DNA from 2 places in the Parageobacillus sp. KH3-4 genome. Region 2 is predicted to be linked to the other one. Evidence: a T-box and tRNA genes for the amino acid it is inferred to sense, from the RefSeq annotation. Region 2 holds a T-box; the other holds one or more tRNA genes.
What was found. A T-box is a leader RNA that pairs with one kind of tRNA and senses whether it is charged. The one in region 2 lies ahead of trpS (tryptophan--tRNA ligase), so its partner is inferred to be a tRNA-Trp.
Positions count from the first base shown of each region.

Region 1: it encodes a tRNA-Trp, which carries the amino acid that the T-box ahead of trpS (tryptophan--tRNA ligase) is inferred to sense. The anticodon was not compared.

Region 1 is NZ_AP025627.1:1,358,124-1,367,742, forward strand. It holds rRNA gene MWM02_RS07105 (23S ribosomal RNA) at 1-2,434, shown strand, start outside; tRNA gene MWM02_RS07110 (tRNA-Arg) at 2,593-2,669, shown strand; tRNA gene MWM02_RS07115 (tRNA-Trp) at 2,949-3,021, shown strand; tRNA gene MWM02_RS07120 (tRNA-Gln) at 3,043-3,117, shown strand; tRNA gene MWM02_RS07125 (tRNA-Gly) at 3,121-3,192, shown strand; tRNA gene MWM02_RS07130 (tRNA-Cys) at 3,199-3,269, shown strand; tRNA gene MWM02_RS07135 (tRNA-Gly) at 3,285-3,355, shown strand; tRNA gene MWM02_RS07140 (tRNA-Ile) at 3,362-3,435, shown strand; tRNA gene MWM02_RS07145 (tRNA-Arg) at 3,665-3,738, shown strand; gene MWM02_RS07150 (flavin monoamine oxidase family protein) at 4,189-5,676, opposite strand; gene MWM02_RS07155 (dynamin family protein) at 6,267-9,017, shown strand; gene MWM02_RS07160 (aminopeptidase) at 9,236-9,619, opposite strand, start outside.
Region 2 is NZ_AP025627.1:2,951,130-2,960,748, forward strand. It holds gene MWM02_RS14885 (ABC transporter permease) at 1-753, opposite strand, end outside; gene MWM02_RS14890 (ABC transporter permease) at 756-1,691, opposite strand; gene MWM02_RS14895 (peptide ABC transporter substrate-binding protein) at 1,793-3,430, opposite strand; T-box leader at 4,261-4,495, shown strand; gene trpS (tryptophan--tRNA ligase) at 4,544-5,530, shown strand; gene MWM02_RS14905 (YjbA family protein) at 5,648-6,388, opposite strand; gene MWM02_RS14910 (YuzI family membrane protein) at 6,478-6,684, opposite strand; gene MWM02_RS14915 (DUF2268 domain-containing putative Zn-dependent protease) at 6,752-7,549, opposite strand; gene fabF (beta-ketoacyl-ACP synthase II) at 7,648-8,889, opposite strand; gene MWM02_RS14925 (beta-ketoacyl-ACP synthase III) at 8,926-9,619, opposite strand, start outside.

The sequences.
Region 1 (9,619 bases), 1.6 Mb from region 2:
CCAGTACCGTGAGGGAAAGGTGAAAAGCACCCCGGAAGGGGAGTGAAAGAGAACCTGAAACCGTGTGCCTACAAGTAGTCAGAGCCCGTTGATGGGTGATGGCGTGCCTTTTGTAGAATGAACCGGCGAGTTACGATGACGTGCGAGGTTAAGTCGAAAAGACGGAGCCGCAGCGAAAGCGAGTCTGAATAGGGCGCATAGTACGTCGTCGTAGACCCGAAACCAGGTGATCTACCCATGCCCAGGGTGAAGGTAGGGTAACACCTACTGGAGGCCCGAACCCACGCACGTTGAAAAGTGCGGGGATGAGGTGTGGGTAGGGGTGAAATGCCAATCGAACCTGGAGATAGCTGGTTCTCCCCGAAATAGCTTTAGGGCTAGCCTCAAGGGAAGAGTCTTGGAGGTAGAGCACTGATTGAGCTAGGGGCCCTCATCGGGTTACCGAACTCAGTCAAACTCCGAATGCCAACGACTTATCCTTGGGAGTCAGACTACGAGTGATAAGATCCGTAGTCGAGAGGGAAACAGCCCAGACCACCAGCTAAGGTCCCTAAGTGTACGTTAAGTGGAAAAGGATGTGGAGTTGCCCAGACAACCAGGATGTTGGCTTAGAAGCAGCCATCATTTAAAGAGTGCGTAATAGCTCACTGGTCGAGTGACTCTGCGCCGAAAATGTACCGGGGCTAAACGTACCACCGAAGCTGTGGGATGACCGATGGTCATCGGTAGGGGAGCGTTCTAAGTGCGCCGAAGCGAGACCGGAAGGACTCGTGGAGCGCTTAGAAGTGAGAATGCCGGTGTGAGTAGCGAAAACAGAGGTGAGAATCCTCTGCACCGAAAGCCTAAGGGTTCCTGAGGAAGGTTCGTCCGCTCAGGGTTAGTCGGGACCTAAGCCGAGGCCGAAAGGCGTAGGTGATGGGCAACAGGTCGAGATTCCTGTACCACCTCCTCACCGTTTGAGCGATGGGGGGACGCAGGAAGGTAGGGCGAGCAGGCTGCTGGAATAGCCTGTCCAAGCGGTTAGGCCGCCAGATAGGCAAATCCGTCTGGCAACAAGGCGGAGCCGTGATGGCGAAGGGACCTTTGGTCCCGAAGTCCCCGATCCTACACTGCCAAGAAAAGCCTCTAGCGAGGTGGGAGGTGCCCGTACCGCAAACCGACACAGGTAGGCGAGGAGAGAATCCCAAGGTGCGCGGGAGAACTCTCGTTAAGGAACTCGGCAAAATGACCCCGTAACTTCGGGAGAAGGGGTGCTCTCTTGGGTCTCAAGCCCGAGGGAGCCGCAGTGAAAAGGCCCAAGCGACTGTTTATCAAAAACACAGGTCTCTGCGAAGCCGAAAGGCGAAGTATAGGGGCTGACACCTGCCCGGTGCTGGAAGGTTAAGGGGAGCGCTTAAGCCGCAAGGCTGAAGGTGCGAACCGAAGCCCCAGTAAACGGCGGCCGTAACTATAACGGTCCTAAGGTAGCGAAATTCCTTGTCGGGTAAGTTCCGACCCGCACGAAAGGTGTAACGACTTGGGCACTGTCTCAACGAGAGACCCGGTGAAATCATACTACCTGTGAAGATGCAGGTTACCCGCGACAGGACGGAAAGACCCCGTGGAGCTTTACTGCAGCCTGATATGGAATTTTGGTATCGCTTGTACAGGATAGGTGGGAGCCTGGGAAGCCGGAGCGCCAGCTTCGGTGGAGGCGACGGTGGGATACCACCCTGGCGGTATTGAAATTCTAACCCGCACCCCTTATCGGGGTGGGAGACAGTGTCAGGTGGGCAGTTTGACTGGGGCGGTCGCCTCCCAAAAGGTAACGGAGGCGCCCAAAGGTTCCCTCAGAATGGTTGGAAATCATTCGGAGAGTGCAAAGGCAGAAGGGAGCTTGACTGCGAGACGGACAGGTCGAGCAGGGACGAAAGTCGGGCTTAGTGATCCGGTGGTTCCGTATGGAAGGGCCATCGCTCAACGGATAAAAGCTACCCCGGGGATAACAGGCTGATCTCCCCCAAGAGTCCACATCGACGGGGAGGTTTGGCACCTCGATGTCGGCTCATCGCATCCTGGGGCTGTAGTCGGTCCCAAGGGTTGGGCTGTTCGCCCATTAAAGCGGTACGCGAGCTGGGTTCAGAACGTCGTGAGACAGTTCGGTCCCTATCCGTCGCGGGCGCAGGAAATTTGAGAGGAGCTGTCCTTAGTACGAGAGGACCGGGATGGACGCACCGCTGGTGTACCAGTTGTCCCGCCAGGGGCACCGCTGGGTAGCTATGTGCGGAAGGGATAAGCGCTGAAAGCATCTAAGCGTGAAGCCCCCCTCAAGATGAGATTTCCCATCGCGAAAAGCGAGTAAGATCCCTCGAAGATGACGAGGTCGATAGGTCCGAGGTGGAAGCGTGGCGACACGTGGAGCTGACGGATACTAATCGATCGAGGACTTAACCAAGCGGAACGGAAAAGCAAAGGAAGCCGCCCAGCGAAACGGTTTCTTCCGAACGGACGGTTATCTAGTTTTGAAGGAATGAATGGATCCACGAACGAATAAGTTTAGTGTGCTAAGGTACGGATGCAATTTTTATCTTCCGGTGTTTTAAAAAACAATATGCGCTCGTAGCTCAACTGGATAGAGCATCTGACTACGGATCAGAAGGTTAGGGGTTCGAGTCCTCTCGAGCGCGCCATTTTAAGAAGTAGGCAGCATTTGTACATGGACATGGTGTGGATCATGAGAGCATAGCTTTAATTTTGCATTCTTAAGCCATGTGCTGGATTTTGTACATATGTGGCTTTTCATTTATGCATGTACATATACATTTACACTTAAATGGTGAAGGTTCAGAACATTTGTGTCTGTGAAATTTATTTTTTAAGAGAAGTTGTGAAGTGACTGAACACAGATGAAAAACCTGTTTCTTTTCGGTTAGGCGCTCTGAAGCCCATCCTCTCCGGTATATGGATATAGGAAGGCATATTTTAATGATAGAACAGAAGTCTCCAACATTTCCGGCGTAGGTTCAATTCCTACTGTCCCTGTTACTTGCACAAATATATCGTTGGGCTATAGCCAAGTGGTAAGGCAACGGACTTTGACTCCGTGATGCGCTGGTTCGAATCCAGCTAGCCCAGCCAATTGCGGAAGTAGTTCAGTGGTAGAACACCACCTTGCCAAGGTGGGGGTCGCGGGTTCGAGTCCCGTCTTCCGCTTGTTGTGGCGGCATAGCCAAGTGGTAAGGCAGAGGTCTGCAAAACCTTCATCCCCGGTTCGAATCCGGGTGCCGCCTTCTAGTTTCATCTATGCGGGTGTAGTTTAGTGGTAAAACTTCAGCTTCCCAAGCTGACGTCGTGGGTTCGATTCCCATCACCCGCTTTTTATGGGCCTATAGCTCAGCCGGTTAGAGCGCACGCCTGATAAGCGTGAGGTCGGTGGTTCAAGTCCACTTAGGCCCACTTTTTGCCTATTAGTGGCGATGAGCTCTGCATCTATGGATTCTTTTTGATTTGCCTCTACACATCCGCTTCTTTGAATCAGGTGGTAGGGGAAGAGGCAACAACAAGCATTACATCTATGAATCCTCTCCGAGTTGTCCCGACGCATCTTGTTTCTTTGAATCCACTAGCAGAGGAAGGGACAGCGAATCGGCGAAAATGTGGATTTGGATATAGTGTGAGATGTCATGTCCCAGTAGCTCAGCTGGATAGAGCAGCGGCCTTCTAAGCCGTCGGTCGGGAGTTCGAATCTCTCCTGGGACGCTATATAAAAGCCAGCCAATTTAGGCTGGCTTTTGTGTTGTAATAATTGCTATGGAACTTGAACCCGCAATGCCATTCGCAAAAACGACATCCGGTCGTGATCTTTCAAGATTTCAAGATCATGAAGGACGTGAAATCCATATGACAGATATGGATGCTGATATGCATGCAAACCAATGGCCCATTGTGTGTTTTTTGTCACCGTTGATTACGTATATGCAAGTGGCTGTTTGACTAAAAAGGACATTTGTTTCTTTCATGACGAGAAAAAAGAAAACTTTTATTATTTACGGCTTTATTCCTGAAGTGTTTATCAGTTCTGAAGGAATGACGCGAGTTGTGAAACATTACAGTACCGGACACCGGATTGATGATTGTGATAGATGTTACTTTATCAAAGGAACGAAAAAGAAAGAAGATTGAAGGGTGATCTTTCTACATGATTGGTGATTAGGTCTGAAAGAAAGTTTTTGGCAAGTCATTGACTTCATATGCAACACGTATTCCGGATTCGATTGCGCCTTGGATCCAACCGTGGGTAGTTGAGGCATGTTCGCCAGCAAAATGAACCCTTCCTTCGGGAGTGGAAATATAAGGAGATAGTTCTGTTGCTTGTTCTGGTTTAAACATTGTGAAAGCTCCAGCAGAATATGGATATCGAACCCAGCTGTGGCTCACTCCTGTTTCAAACTCACGATATACCTGTTTACCATGGATAGTGGCCAAGTTTTTTAATGCATATTCCAAGCGAAATTCACTGTCCAAGCTGTCCCAAGGTATAGCATCATCCTCCCATGTATAACTAGCCAAAATAACACCTGATCCTGATGTACCAAGGTCATGGCTCGGATACTGAGTATATGTAATAGGGAGATCAGAAACGTTTTTCCCGCCATACATGCCTTCCTTTTCCCAAAATCGGCTTTTAAATTGAATGCCGGTCTTCGTAGAGCCCACATAGTGAAGTTCCCGAATCGCTTTCCATTTGTTATACGAAAAAGAGTCACGTGGTTCAACCTCGACAAATTGTAAGACTGAAAAAGGAATGGTTACAATCGCAAGATCACCGGTGATTTGAAATGGCTCCAAGATTTTTGTATGGACAGAATGAACGGTTACTTGGTTGTTGTGCTGGACAATTTTCCTTACCTTTTGTCCAAACATGATATTATCTTTCAATTGAGGGACAAATGCTTTAGGAAGTTGATCGTTGCCGCCCGTAATTTCATAGAAGCGAATATTAGGGGTAAACAAGATCATTAGTTCGCGTAACATTTCTAGGAAAGAAAGTTCCAGTAATCCTTCCAGTGAAAGAATGACTTTGATCATGTCGATGGCACCTGTAGATAACGTGGTTCCAAACGGGTTATATCTCAAATAAGCATCCATCGAGTATTTATCCAATTCTTTTATGACCAAAGGCCAATTTCTTCGTGGGTTTTGGTTAATAAAATCGGTCACGGGTTTTATTGCCCATTGAAGCAACTCTGTAGCAGTTTTACCCCTTTCATGCGGGGCTACTGGAAAGCCCAAAATGTCAGGATTCCTTTCATATATCTTTAAACGAGTTTTGATTCCTCTAACATAAATAATGTCGTTAGGAGTCTCATTGATAAACCGATTAACAGGAAGGTGGAATTTTCTTATATATTCCAAAGTCAATAAATGAGTATCAGGGATACGCATCGCACCAGCTTCAAGATACTGCCCATCCATAAAATCGGCTCGCAGCGTATAGACCCGTCCTCCTACTCTGTCAGAAGCTTCAAGGATGGTAATATCATGTCCAGCTTGCTTAAGCAAAGAGGCTGCGACTAGTCCTGACATACCCGCGCCAACAATGATGATCTTCTTGGGAATTTTGGTTTTGGGAAGTCCATTTCTGATGATCGAAATCATTTGATCAGATGATAACTTAGGAAATACGTAATCTGACATGTTTTTCCTCCTCTACATGCTCATCAGACCATGAGCCGACAAGAAGATATCTTATTGTCATCTTATTCAGCTAGAGAGTACAGTTATGCAAAAAAGGAGCAGCATACATACATGCCGCTCCTTAGGTTCTTGCGCAAAAAATCTATTTGATATGCTGATACTCTAAAAAAGGTGTGTGATGGCATGGAAACGAAAAATTCGTTCAATGAAAGCATTATCAAATTTTGTTAACAGCAAGACGGTATTTTACATACAATCTGATCTTTTGTAACTTTCGAAAAATTGGTTTGCGTTTGCCGTCTTTGATGACACCGTCAATAGAATTCGCGGCTAACGCATCGGGCATGAATCGAAGCTGTGCTATTCCCCGAAGGATTATGCAGCTTTTTTACATTTCCATCCAATTAATAACATAATTTAGCTGAAATTTTACACGATGATAAAAATCTGTATTATAAATGAAAACAATTTGAAACTTTATTGCAAAAGCAAGTCTGCTAGAATATTGAAGATGGAAACAGGAAAGTTTTAATAACTATATAATACAGTATGTAAAATATACTGATTAATATATGGGTTGGGTGATAAACATGACGTTAGAGAATCAACTGATCAAAAAAACATTTTATGAAACATTGATGGAAGCGGATGAAAAAAATCCTGTCCGCGTGCTCGGAGAAGCTTTTCTTTCTGGGTATAAAGATGAGACAGCTGACATTTCCACCATCCGTTTTGCTCAAGGGGAAGTATATTTTCATAACAAAGATTATGAAGCAGCGATTTTCAAGTGGGAAAACGTCCATAATCATTTAGAACCGTGGGCGAAAAAAAATATAGCGGATTGTTATTATGAACTCGGGCAATTATCAACAGCTGAAGAGATTTATAAATCCATTGATACGGAAAGCAGTGTCTTACAATCAGAAGTTGCACTGCAATTATTTTCGCTTTATATAGATCAAGACAGGCTTGGAGAAGCCGATCAAGTCATTAAAAAAGCAGTATCCTTTAATCCAGATTATCCGAATGTGACTGACATTGCTCGTGCCTTTTTCGAAAAACACAAGGATTGGAAGAGCGCCATTGAACTGGCAGTAAATGAAGCGATCCGGACAGAGTCTCATCACTGGTTTGATATTTTAAAAACCTATGTAGAACAGGGATTAACAAAAATCCTAGAACCGCATTATTTTTCAAAATGCTTAGTCGTGTTATATCGAGTGGATCAGATAAGATTTGAACAGATGGTTCAGGCATTATGGAATGGTTACAAAAACGAGCCTTCCTATTTTGCATGGCTGCGGGAATTTAACCAACTTTTTTTAAATATGGATGCAAAACGGGAGCAGCCTTGGACAGATCTTCCGGCGCTTTATCAGGAAACTTATTTTGAATTGATCGATGGAAAATATTTAATAAAAGAACTGGAGGAGATTATTTCGATCCTCTTAACGAACTGGCTCAAAATAGCCGATGATTCTCATGCTTTATTTGCTTCTGCAGCAGTATTGGCATGGAGCGAGAAATTTCCATCCAGCATTAGTCCAGAAGTTGTCAATGATGCTGAAAATCTTATTTTCCGTTCCCGCGATGAGACAGATGGTTTGGAATACAGCCTTACATTATTCGATTCCATCGTAAAATGGGCGGAAGCGCAGCATGTTGACCCAGGTTACCGTTTCCGATGGATCATCCGAGAACTAGTTGATTTTCAAACACATCATTTATTGGTAGCTGGAACTTCCGGAAACGGAAAATCTGCTTTTATCAATTCGATCCTTGGAGAAAATATCCAAACTGCTCCGACATCTTCTGTTATTGTCTTTAAGGGGGATGATGAGACGGAGATTAGAAAGGTATCCGATGAAGAATTAACCACATTTTCAAGTTTTGATGAATTCCAAGAGGCAGTAGATAGACGGCTGAATAAGGGTGTTGACAATGCGATTATGGAGTTCTCCCTGCCAGCGCCAATTTTGCAGGAAAACAGGCTAGTGCTTATGGATACGCCGGGATTTAGCGACCGCAATGGCATTGAAGGTGAAGCGTTGAAATATCTGCATTTGGCCGACAGTTTATTATTTGTTCTTGATGCGAACGATCCTTTTACCGAAAAAGAACAAGAGATTTTAATGCAGATTCGCGAATATGCTCCTAATCTTCCAATCCATTTTCTGCTCAATAAAATCGATGAAATTTATGATGAACATGAAGCTGCCAGCATTGTTGAAGACACTCGTTCGAGAGTTCGGGCATATGTTCCTGAGGCTCGGGTGTTTGCCTATTCATCACGTTTAAGAAGCAGAAAACAACAAAATGATCTGACCGAGTTCTTGAAAAGCTTGAGCCGGCCGGTTGCTGAAGATGATCGAATGGAAAAAATATTAATCTGTATCCGTCAATTAATCAGCCATTTATTGGATAAACGGGCGGAAATGGAAAACAGCCTGGCTGATTCGATTAAATGGAATGAAGAGATGGTCACAAAACTGAGTGGTGCCATCCATCAATTAACGGATTTGAAAGAAGAAAAAGCGCGAATTATCACGAGAACGTTCCATAAAATTTTAGAAGAAATCAGGGCGGATCTATCGGAAAATATTCCGAAAATTTTACGGCAAACTTCCGATATGATTCAAGAAGACAGCGATTTCCGCAAAATTCACCTTGAACTAAATGATGAGATGAACCGGAGAGTATATGCTTATGTAAATGATAAAGTCTTGCCGAAGCTTTATCATTCTCTTCAGGAATGGATTTTAACAGCAAATGATGAACTTAACCACTGTCAATCATTCCTGAATGAAATAAGCGATGGGTTTAATGCGATGTATGGAGAAGAGCGGCTTAAGCTGAATTGCGACTTTAAAGTACTTGATGACTGGCGCAGAGATGCAGACCGGATGACGAGCGGCGTGCAAATGGATAAGGTGAATATTTTTCTCCGCCGCACACCATATCAAATTTTATTGAAAAGTGCCGGTAAGCTGTTTGGAACTTTCCAGCAAAACAATGCGTTGCTATATAACAAATACAAGCAGTTTGTTGAAAATCAGGATTATCTAGACGTTACTGAATCCATTGTGAACAAGCTGCTTCTACAATTCGAATTGTTTGAGAAATCACTGGAACGAGATATTTCGCTTTTCTTCCGAACCCCGTTTGCCGTATTGAATCAAACGGTGGAAGAAACGAAAAAAGAAATCAATGAAAAAGAAGAAGAGCTAGAGAAAATGAGATCGAATCCGGAAACGTACCGCGATCCGCTGACATTGTTTGAAGTAAAACTCCGCCAATACGAGTGGATTGCCATTTCCGCAAAACGAGTTTTTCAAGTATAACGAGATTAAACGAAAAAATCGGTCCATAAGACCGATTTTTTCGTTTTTTCAACCATTCAAAATGATTGCCCATAGCATGAAGCCAAATGTAGCCAAGTTCTCCTAAGAATGCCGAAAGACAGGAATAATACGTTAGACAAACTGTTTAAATGAGCGGTAGACTTTAGTTTTGTGACCAATACGTGATTACTAGCAGTGGATAAAAGTGAAAGTCAGTCTTACTTCCATTCCAACGCCCAGTTTCCGTTGCGGAAAATTGGTTCGCGTTTGCCGTCTTTTGTCACACCGTCGATGTTGAGTTCAGCAGAACCAATCATGAAATCCTCATGAATGAGGCTATCGTTTACACCGTGTTTGTCTAATTCTTCTTTGGACATTGTAGTTCCATTTTGAATGTTAGTCGGATATGCTTTTCCGAGCGCCAAGTGGCATGCGGCGTTTTCATCGAATAATGTGTTATAGAAAATTAAGTTCGACGTCGAGATCGGTGATTGATGTGGAACGAGCGCGACTTCCCCTAATCGGCGCGCACCTTCGTCCGTGTCTAATAAATGCTTTAATATTTCATATCCTTTTTCTGCAGTGAAGTCAACAACTTTTCC
Region 2 (9,619 bases):
CGGTAGAACACCTAATCCTAAATAGCTTAAAAATGCCTCGGTGAAAATGGCGTTAGGAATTGTTAACGTCATCGTAACAAGGATGGAGCCCATGGCATTAGGAATCAAATGCTTAAACATGATTCTGGACGTGCTCGCGCCAAGTGTCCGCGCTGCTAATACATATTCCTGATTTTTTAACTGCAACACTTGTCCCCGAACAATGCGGGCCATATTGACCCATCCGGTAATCGTCATGGCAAGAATCATCGTTCCTAACCCTTGCCCCAAAATCACCATTAATATGATCACTAAAAGCAAATAAGGGACTCCGTATAAAATATCAGCGATGCGCATCATGATTTCATCCGTTTTTCCGCCACGGTAGCCAGCAATTCCACCCCAAAGCACGCCGATCACCAAATCGATCAGCGCCGCTGCTATTCCGATAAACAAAGAGATACGGGCACCATACCATGTGCGGGCAAATATATCGCGCCCAAGTTCATCAGTTCCGAACCAATGCTCGGAAGAAGGCGGCTGGTTTGTATTCATTAAATCATTCGTTGCGTAATCGTATTTGGTCATATATGGCCCAAAAATAGCCATGATCACCAAAAGGATTAACAAAACTAATCCGAACATGGCCAATTTATTTTTCCGAAAACGTACCGCAACATCCTTCCAAAACGAAAGGCTCGGTTTTGATAATTTTTCTGCTTCGCCAACATCGGCTACCGCCGGCTGGAACATCTCTTTTGGAATCTGCTGCATGATTACTCCCCTTTCTTGCCACCAGCTAACTTAATGCGTGGATCAATAAAGCCATAAGCAATATCAACAAGCAATACAGATAGTAGCAGAAGGATGCTGTAAAACACCGTGACTCCCATAATCGTCGTATAATCGCGATTTGTAATGCTTGTTACAAAGTGGCTGCCAAGTCCGGGTATCCCAAAAATTTTTTCAATCACAAAGCTGCCTGTCAAAATTTGTGCGGATAAAGGCCCTAAGTATGTTACAACTGGAAGGATCGCGTTGCGGATTGCGTGCTTCACCGTAATTTGTCTTCGCGAAAGCCCTTTTGCTTTCGCCGTGCGAATATAATCGTTACTTAATACTTCCAACATGCTAGAGCGAGTTAAACGGGCAATAAATGCCATTGGTGTTGCGGCAAGCGCAAGCGCAGGCAGCACCGTATGTTGCAGCGATTCCCAACGAGCAACCGGGAACCATCCCAACTTGATCGCTAAAAAATACTGCAAAACGGATGCCATAATAAAGCTTGGAACAGAGATTCCGAGAACGGCGAAGACCATTGCCCCATAATCTTGCCATTTATTGTGGTTCAAAGCCGCAATAATTCCTAGTAAAATTCCAACACTGATAGCAATGAGTAATGATTCCATGCCAAGAAAAAAGGATACGGGAAATCCTTCATTAATTAAGTCGTTAACCGTCTGTCCTTTATATTTAAACGAAGGTCCGAAATCCCATTTAGCAATAGAAACTAAATAATCAAAATACTGGATATACCACGGCCGATCTAACCCATAATATTCATTCAAGTTTTTCTCAATTTCTGGCGGAACTTGCTTCTCACTCGAGAACGGTCCTCCCGGAGCAGCCCGCATTAAAAAAAATGTCGCTGTTACGATTAAAAACAAAGACATGAGCATGTAAACAAGCCGCTTGCTTATATATCTTAACAAATTTCCTGCACCTCCATTTTCTTGAAAATACGTCTTAACAGGAAATGAAGGTATATGAGCGGAAAACTCATATACCTTCTTAACCACCTTTTACTACGATTTTATTCAAAATATGCCCATTTAAATTGGACATCGCCAAGGCCAGACACTTCTACACCTTTCAAGTTGTCTTTTTGCACCCATGTATTCGTGTAGAAGTAAATCGGCGCTATCGGCATTTCATCCATTAAAATTTCTTCTGCTTGTTTTAGCAATTCTTTCCGTTTTTCCGGGTCTGTTTCTTTCTGAGAATCGATTAACAACTGTTTGTATTTCGGATTTTCCCAGTTTGTATCATTATTGCCGCCTTTTTTGTCGCGGAACAGCTCTAGGAAGTTGATCGGATCATTAAAATCGCCTAGCCAGCCCATCCGTCCGATTTGATAGTCTCCAGAATGCAGCTTCTCAATGTATACTGCCCATTCCGTATTCTCAAGTTTTACTTCGATTCCTAAATTTTTCTTCCACATATCTTGAATCGCTTGGGCAATTTTCACGTGTTGATCATCAGTATTAAACGATAGTGTAATAGGCGGCAAATCTTTCACATCTTTTAGCCCAAGTTCTTGAAGGCCTTTTTTCAAATATTCTTTTGCTTTTTTTACATCGTTGTCTTTAAAATACCCTTTTTTGTTTTCAGGGAACATCGTCGGCGGCACAGCGGCCATAGCCGGAATTTGTTCACCTTTTGCCACATTTTTCACAATCGCTTTGCGATCGATTGCGTACGCAAGAGCTTTACGAATGTTGACGTTGTTCAACGGCGCTTTTTCGGTATTAAATTTATACCAGTAAACGCCAGCGATCGGTTGAATGTGCAACTTGCCCTCTTTCTTTAATTGCGGCAAAGAATCTGTCGGCAATTGCCCTGTCGGCATGCCTGCCCAATCTAGTTCCCCGTTGTTAAACATCGAAAGCTCTGTATTGTTATCATTGACCATAACCATATCAATTTTTGTCAATTTTACGCTTTTCGCATCCCAGTAATTTTCGTTCTTTTCGAGAACGATTTTGTTATTGTGTTCCCAAGAAGTCATTTTGAACGGACCGTTGGAAGTGTAGTCAGGGCCAGCATTTGCATACCATTTTGGATTTTTCTGAGCGATTTTGCTATTCACTGGGAAGTACGTATAGAACGCTGTTAATTCTAAGAAGTAAGGCGTTGGATTTTCCAGCGTCACTTGCAGCGTTTTGTCGTCGATTGCTTTTACGCCGACATCTTCCGCTTTTGCTTTCCCTTCGTTGAATGCTTGACCATTTTTAATGTAATAAAGCTGATAAGCATATTGCGATTGGTTTTTCGGATCCAGCGCCCATTTCCACGCATATTCAAAATCTTGGGCGGTAACTGGGTCGCCATTGGACCATTTTGCATCGCGCAATTTGAATGTGTATGTTTTCAGGTCTTTAGAAACTTCATAGCTTTCAGCCATTGCTAACTGAGGTTTGCCGTCTTTAATGCGGGTCAACCCTTCAAACGTTTGGTATAAAACGTTAGCGGAAACACTATCATTCGCTAAGCCTGGATTTAGTGAGAATGGCTCTGTTTTAATGTTAACATGCAATTCTTGTGGAACATCAGCGGCTTTGTTTCCTTTCTCACCGGCGGATTCATTGCCTTTTTGGAAGCCGCCGCACGCAGAAAGGAAAAGACTTAGCGCCAACATGAAGCTAAAAAGCACAAAACTTCTTTTCTTCATGAAACTCCCCCCTAAAAATAATTTTTATGTTCAAAAGTTCTACGTAAAAACGCGGAACTTTTGTTAATAAATTTAGTATTTTTCAAACAAAAGAAAAATTTCTATCATGCTCTATTTTATTATCAGAATATTGATTTTTACTCTTACCGTAAAAATTATTAATATATTTAAAAAGAAATTTGTATTTTATTTTTTTGTATCTTTTTCTGAATTTTGATTCAATTAAAGTATATATCATCTCACTTATTTTTTCACTATCTTTCATTTTATATTTTTTTCGACAATTGTAAATAAAAAATTTATTTTTTATATTTTTAAAGCGCTTACATTTTAATTTTTTTACATTATGTTAATAAAGAATAAGTCGGTGTTTGTTTTTTCTTCATTCGTTGCTAAAAGTGTAATTTTATTAACATAATTTCTAAAATAATGTATTTAATAAAAAAATTATTAAATAACACTTTGAAATAAGAATAATTACTTTCCAAAAAACTTTTTGCTAGCACTATTTAGCAAAACAGACAGTGCTTTTCTGAATCCCCTTCCACAACGGCATCTATTTTCTCCATTGCCCCCTAACGCCAGCGAAACAGCTTCTTATTTTTATAGTGGCATAGCACAGTTTTGCGTATAATCCATGAATTCGTTTCGACAAGGGACAAGTTTCTTTCACTACATCGATGATATGGCCGCAATCCCCCCGTTTGTAACACCCGTTCAATATTTAATATATATTTTATTTCACTTTTTTCTATTCATTGCTTAAAAGGTAAAAAGAAACTTGCATATAGCAACTAGATGTTTTACAATAAGACTCAAAAAACTGGAATGAATATGCGATGAGAAAGAAGAGTACATATTGCGATGCCTTCAGAGAGCTTGTGGTTGGTGTGAACAAGCGGCTAGCAATATGGAATGGGCTTTCGAGCATCCGGCCGAACTAGAGAGTAGGCTTTGGACGCCTGCCTTGCGTTATCAAGGCGCCATGCGCATACAAGCATGGGCAGAGTGATTGCACATTATGTGCAATAACTAGGGTGGCAACGCGGTCCTATCGTCCCTAACGTTTAAGGGGGTAGGGCCTTTTTAAATGGATAAAAAAGGAGTGGTGTTATGAAAACGAGTTTTTCAGGCATTCAGCCAAGCGGCGTCATTACGCTTGGCAACTATATCGGCGCCATGCGGCAATTCGTGGAATTGCAGGATGAGTACAATTGCTACTTTTGCATTGTCGATCAACACGCGATTACCGTCCCGCAAGATCCGCAGGAACTGCAAAAAAATATTCGCAGTTTAGCCGCCCTTTACTTGGCGGTCGGCATCGATCCGAATAAGGCTACTTTGTTTATCCAATCGGAAGTTCCTGCCCATGCGCAGGCGGGATGGATGTTGCAATGTATTTCTTATATCGGCGAACTAGAAAGAATGACTCAATTTAAAGATAAATCGGCAGGAAAAGAAGCGGTGAGCGCCGGACTGCTTACTTATCCTCCGTTAATGGCTGCAGATATTCTTTTATATAAAACCGATATTGTGCCTGTCGGTGAAGACCAAAAACAACATATCGAACTGACGCGCGATTTAGCAGAACGATTTAACAAGCGGTACGGGGAAATTTTTACGATTCCGGAACCGCGCATTCCAAAAATCGGCGCGCGCATTATGTCGCTGACGGATCCGACGAAAAAAATGAGCAAATCGGATCCAAACAAAAAGTCGTTTATTACGCTCCTTGATGACGCCAAAACGGTGGAAAAGAAAATCAAAAGTGCCGTAACGGATTCGGAAGGGGTCATCCGATATGACAAAGAAAATAAACCAGGAATCTCCAATCTTCTTAACATTTATTCAATTTTAGCTAATAAAACGATTGAAGAACTCGAACAAGAATATGCTGGAAAAGGGTACGGCGTATTTAAAGCCGATCTTGCCCAAGTGATTATTGATACCCTTGCCCCGATTCAAGAGAAATATTACAATTTATTGGAAAGCAGCACGCTCGACGAAGTGCTTGACAAAGGTGCAGAAAAAGCAAATAAAGTGGCAACGGAAATGCTCGAAAAAATGGAACAAGCGATGGGACTTGGAAGAAGACGCTAAAAAAAGCAAGCCGCTTTTCGGCTTGCTTTTTTTATTCCATACGCGGATTCTACCGTTAATTTCCGGCATTTTGCCGTTATCGGTGACTTTTCGCTTGCGCGTCAACAATCACAATGTTTAGTTCACTTTTGGTTCCTGTTCCATTTCCCAAAGCTTTTCAAAAAACGGCTGCCCTTTAATTAATTTTTCGCATAACTGCACATGTTTATCAGACCAGCCGTATTTTGTCTCCTCGTATAAGCGTTGCCATGCCTCTTCAAACGGCATTTTTTGAATATCCGGATATTTGTGCGGCGCCCATTCCGTATACCAGTAGCGCACTTCCGCGACGTTTTTCGTCGAACGAAGTTGATCGAGCGCCATAAACAGCAGTTGTTTGAGTTGCCGCTCCTTTCGTGTAAGTCCGCTCATCCATTCAGGAGAGGGAGACAAAATATGGTATGCTTTTTCATGGACTGGCAGCGGATACGATTCCTCTTCGTGGTCAGCGGTCATTTCGTATACTTGCTGTTCTTGTCTCGGAATAAGGCGGCTTTTCCGAATCGGAATGTTATAGCCAATCGTGTCAACAGCGAGAATACCGCAGCCGTCCGTAACGACAAAACAATAATCAAGCGGGATGCGCTCATGATTTTTCCGTAAATATGCTTTTTGGTATACATCTTCAAGAAGCGGTTTCGGAATTTCCGATAAACTGTTTTCAATATAATTAAATAGCGCAGAAGACACTTTGAGAAGCGGGACTTGATCAAGCAGTTCCACTTGATCGTCCTTCCGCCATTCATGGAAATGGCACACGTTATATCCATTTTCTTCCCCTTCAAACCAATTGACCCAAACATCATGAAGATATAACATACGATACCCCTCGCTTCTAAACAAACTTATTTGTCCATCAGTATAGGCAGAGGGGACAAATTTTATTCCATCTCATCCTTTTTTATCCATTATTCTTCTCGATAAGGGAAGTATAAGCTCCCTAGCATTAGCAAAAGCCCTATTGGGAGTAAATAGCATTCTACTTTTGTGCGAATATAGGCAAAATATCCGCTCCATCCCTGCTCTGGTGTCATCATGTTTAAATAAGCAATCATTGCCACCCCGCCAACGACCGAAATGCCAAAACCGACCAAGTAAACGAATATGCGAATCATCGGGCCCCTCTTCTTTCTCTTAGACTTGTCCGTCTTATGTTTTACATATATGAGCCCGCGATGATCATCATGACTGCTTGTCGTCTTCTAATGAAGCAAGCTGCAACATCTGTTCTGAATCCATATTCATTAACTCGGAAAAACGAGCGCCATGTTCAAGGCAGCGGCGAACGATATAATCCCCGACCGCATACCCAAGCATGGTTGGATAAAAACCGTGCCCGTAAAGAAGTCGAGAATATAACGGATGTTTGGATACAATCGATTTATACGGTGATACGTATCGTTTCCAAAAACTGCAAAGTTGTTCGTCTGAGTAATAGGTCGTCCACCTTGCCTGATGTTCCTTGCCGACATACCGGCAAACAGCGTTTTCGGCAAGCCCTTCTAATATGATCGCGTCTAAAAGTGTAGTATCTTCGTTTTCCTTCTTTTGTTGTTTCAAGCGGCAAACATGATTATACTCATGTGTTATCAACGCCTCGATTTCTTTGTGCGTATGGTGCGGCAATAAAAAAATAAACAATTTGTCATGAAAGGCGATCCCTCCTTTACTATTAAACTCACGCGCTAATTTCCGGTTATGAGGATCCGCTGGAAAAAGAAAAAGAGGCGCATCTGGTCCGTTCCATTCCTTCTTTCTCTTTTCGTAAACCGCCTCGACTCGTCCCCATATGTTTTTTTGTTTCATTTGCTCAATTATTTCTTTTATGTTTTTCGACGGTCGGTACATACCGTAGCTCATAAGATGAAAGTAAATATCGCGCTCGCTCGCGTCTGGAAAGTACAAAACAAGGCGCCGGCATAAGCGAACAGGATCATCATACCATTCGTCAAGCCATCGATCGGTACGAATAACCGGCATGCTTGTCACCTCTTTTTTCATTTTTTCTATCGTATGATCAAAACGAAAAAGAGGTGAAAAAAAGGCTATCTCCTATTGCCGAGATAGCCATTTCACCATTATTTTACATATTTTCTAAAAATCAATGTTGCATTATGTCCGCCAAATCCGAAAGAATTGCTTAACACCGTGTTTACTTCCTGCTTTCTCGCCGCATTCGGCACATAGTCAAGATCGCATTCCGGATCAGGAGTTTCATAGTTCATCGTCGGCGGAATCACACCATCTTTAATCGCTAATACGGAAAATATCGCTTCTACTGCGCCAGCCGCTCCTAGCAAATGCCCGGTCATTGATTTTGTCGAGCTGACCGCTAGCTTGTACGCATGATCGCCGAACACTTCTTTAATCGCCATCGTTTCATATTTGTCATTGTATTCCGTACTTGTGCCGTGAGCATTAATATAATCGATTTCTTCTGGCTTTATTCCCGCATCGGCCAACGCTTGGCGCATCGCACGGACGCCGCCTTCCCCACCTGGAGCCGGCGCTGTAATATGATATGCATCCCCTGTCGCACCATAACCAACAATTTCCGCATAAATTGGCGCACCACGGCGCAACGCGTGCCCCAACTCTTCCAACACAAGAATTCCTGCTCCTTCCCCCATCACAAAACCATCCCGGTTTTTGTCAAACGGGCGGCTTGCCGTTTTTGGATCTGGGTTCGTCGATAGCGCCGTATTCGCGCAAAATCCAGCTAACGCCATTTTTGTAATCGGCGCTTCTGTACCGCCAGCAATCATTACATCGGCATCGCCGCGTTGAATCACTTTAAACGCATCGCCGATCGAATTGGCACCTGTCGCACAAGCGGTAACGGTACAAGAATTGATTCCTTTTGCACCTAAAATAATAGATACTTGCCCCGCTGCCATATCCGGAATCATCATCGGCACAAAAAACGGGCTCACCCGGCGGTAGCCGCGTTTTTGAAAAATTTCAAATTGCTGCTCATATGTTTCCATTCCGCCGATTCCTGATCCGATCCAAACGCCGACTCTTGTCGCATTTTCTTCGGTGATTTCTAATTTTGCATCTTTTACCGCCATCAATGCGGCAGCGACAGCATATTGCGTAAAGCGGTCCATTTTGCGCGCTTCGCGTCGATCAATAAATTGTTCCGCATTGAAGTCTTTCACTTCTGCCGCCACTTTTGCCGGAAATTCATCCGGATTGACGCGCGTAAGCATCCCGATTCCTGACTTGCCGGCAATAATATTTTTCCACGTCGTTTCCACATTGTTCCCAAGCGGCGTTACCGCTCCAAGACCTGTAATAACGACTCGTCTTTTTTCCATCACTTCCGTCTCTCCTTTTTTATCCGTATTGAGCTACTAGCGGCCCCAACGCAAAGCGATTGCACCCCACGTTAATCCGCCGCCAAATCCAACCATAATAATGAGGTCATCATCTTTGATTTTTCCTGCTTCTAATTCTTCGACGATTGAAATGGGAATGGAAGCAGCTGAAGTGTTTCCATATTTTCGAATAGTTGTTGACATTTTCTCCTCTGGCAGTTCAAGACGCTGTCTTGCAGCCTCGACAATACGAATATTTGCTTGATGTGGAATGAGAAAATCCACATCGTTTTTCGATAATCCTGCTTTTTCTAAGACATTAATGCATGATTCCCCCATTTGACGGACGGCGAATTTGAAAACTTCTCTGCCGTTCATCACGATATATTCGTCTTTATATAAATGTTTTCCTCCTGTTCCATCCGCTCCTAATTCAAACGACAAAATACCCCGTCCTTTGGAAACAGGTCCCATCACGACCGCACCAGCGCCGTCGCCAAATAACACCGCCGTATTGCGGTCATTCCAGTCGGTAATTTTTGATAATTTTTCAGCTCCCACTACCAATATATAACGATACGCGCCATTGTCAATAAATTGGCTTGCTGTAACCATTCCGTAAATAAAACCAGCGCATGCCGCGCTAATATCCAAAGCCGCCGCTTTTGTCGCGCCAAGCCGCTCCTGCAACATGCAGGCGACAGATGGAAATGCTTTATCAGGTGTTACT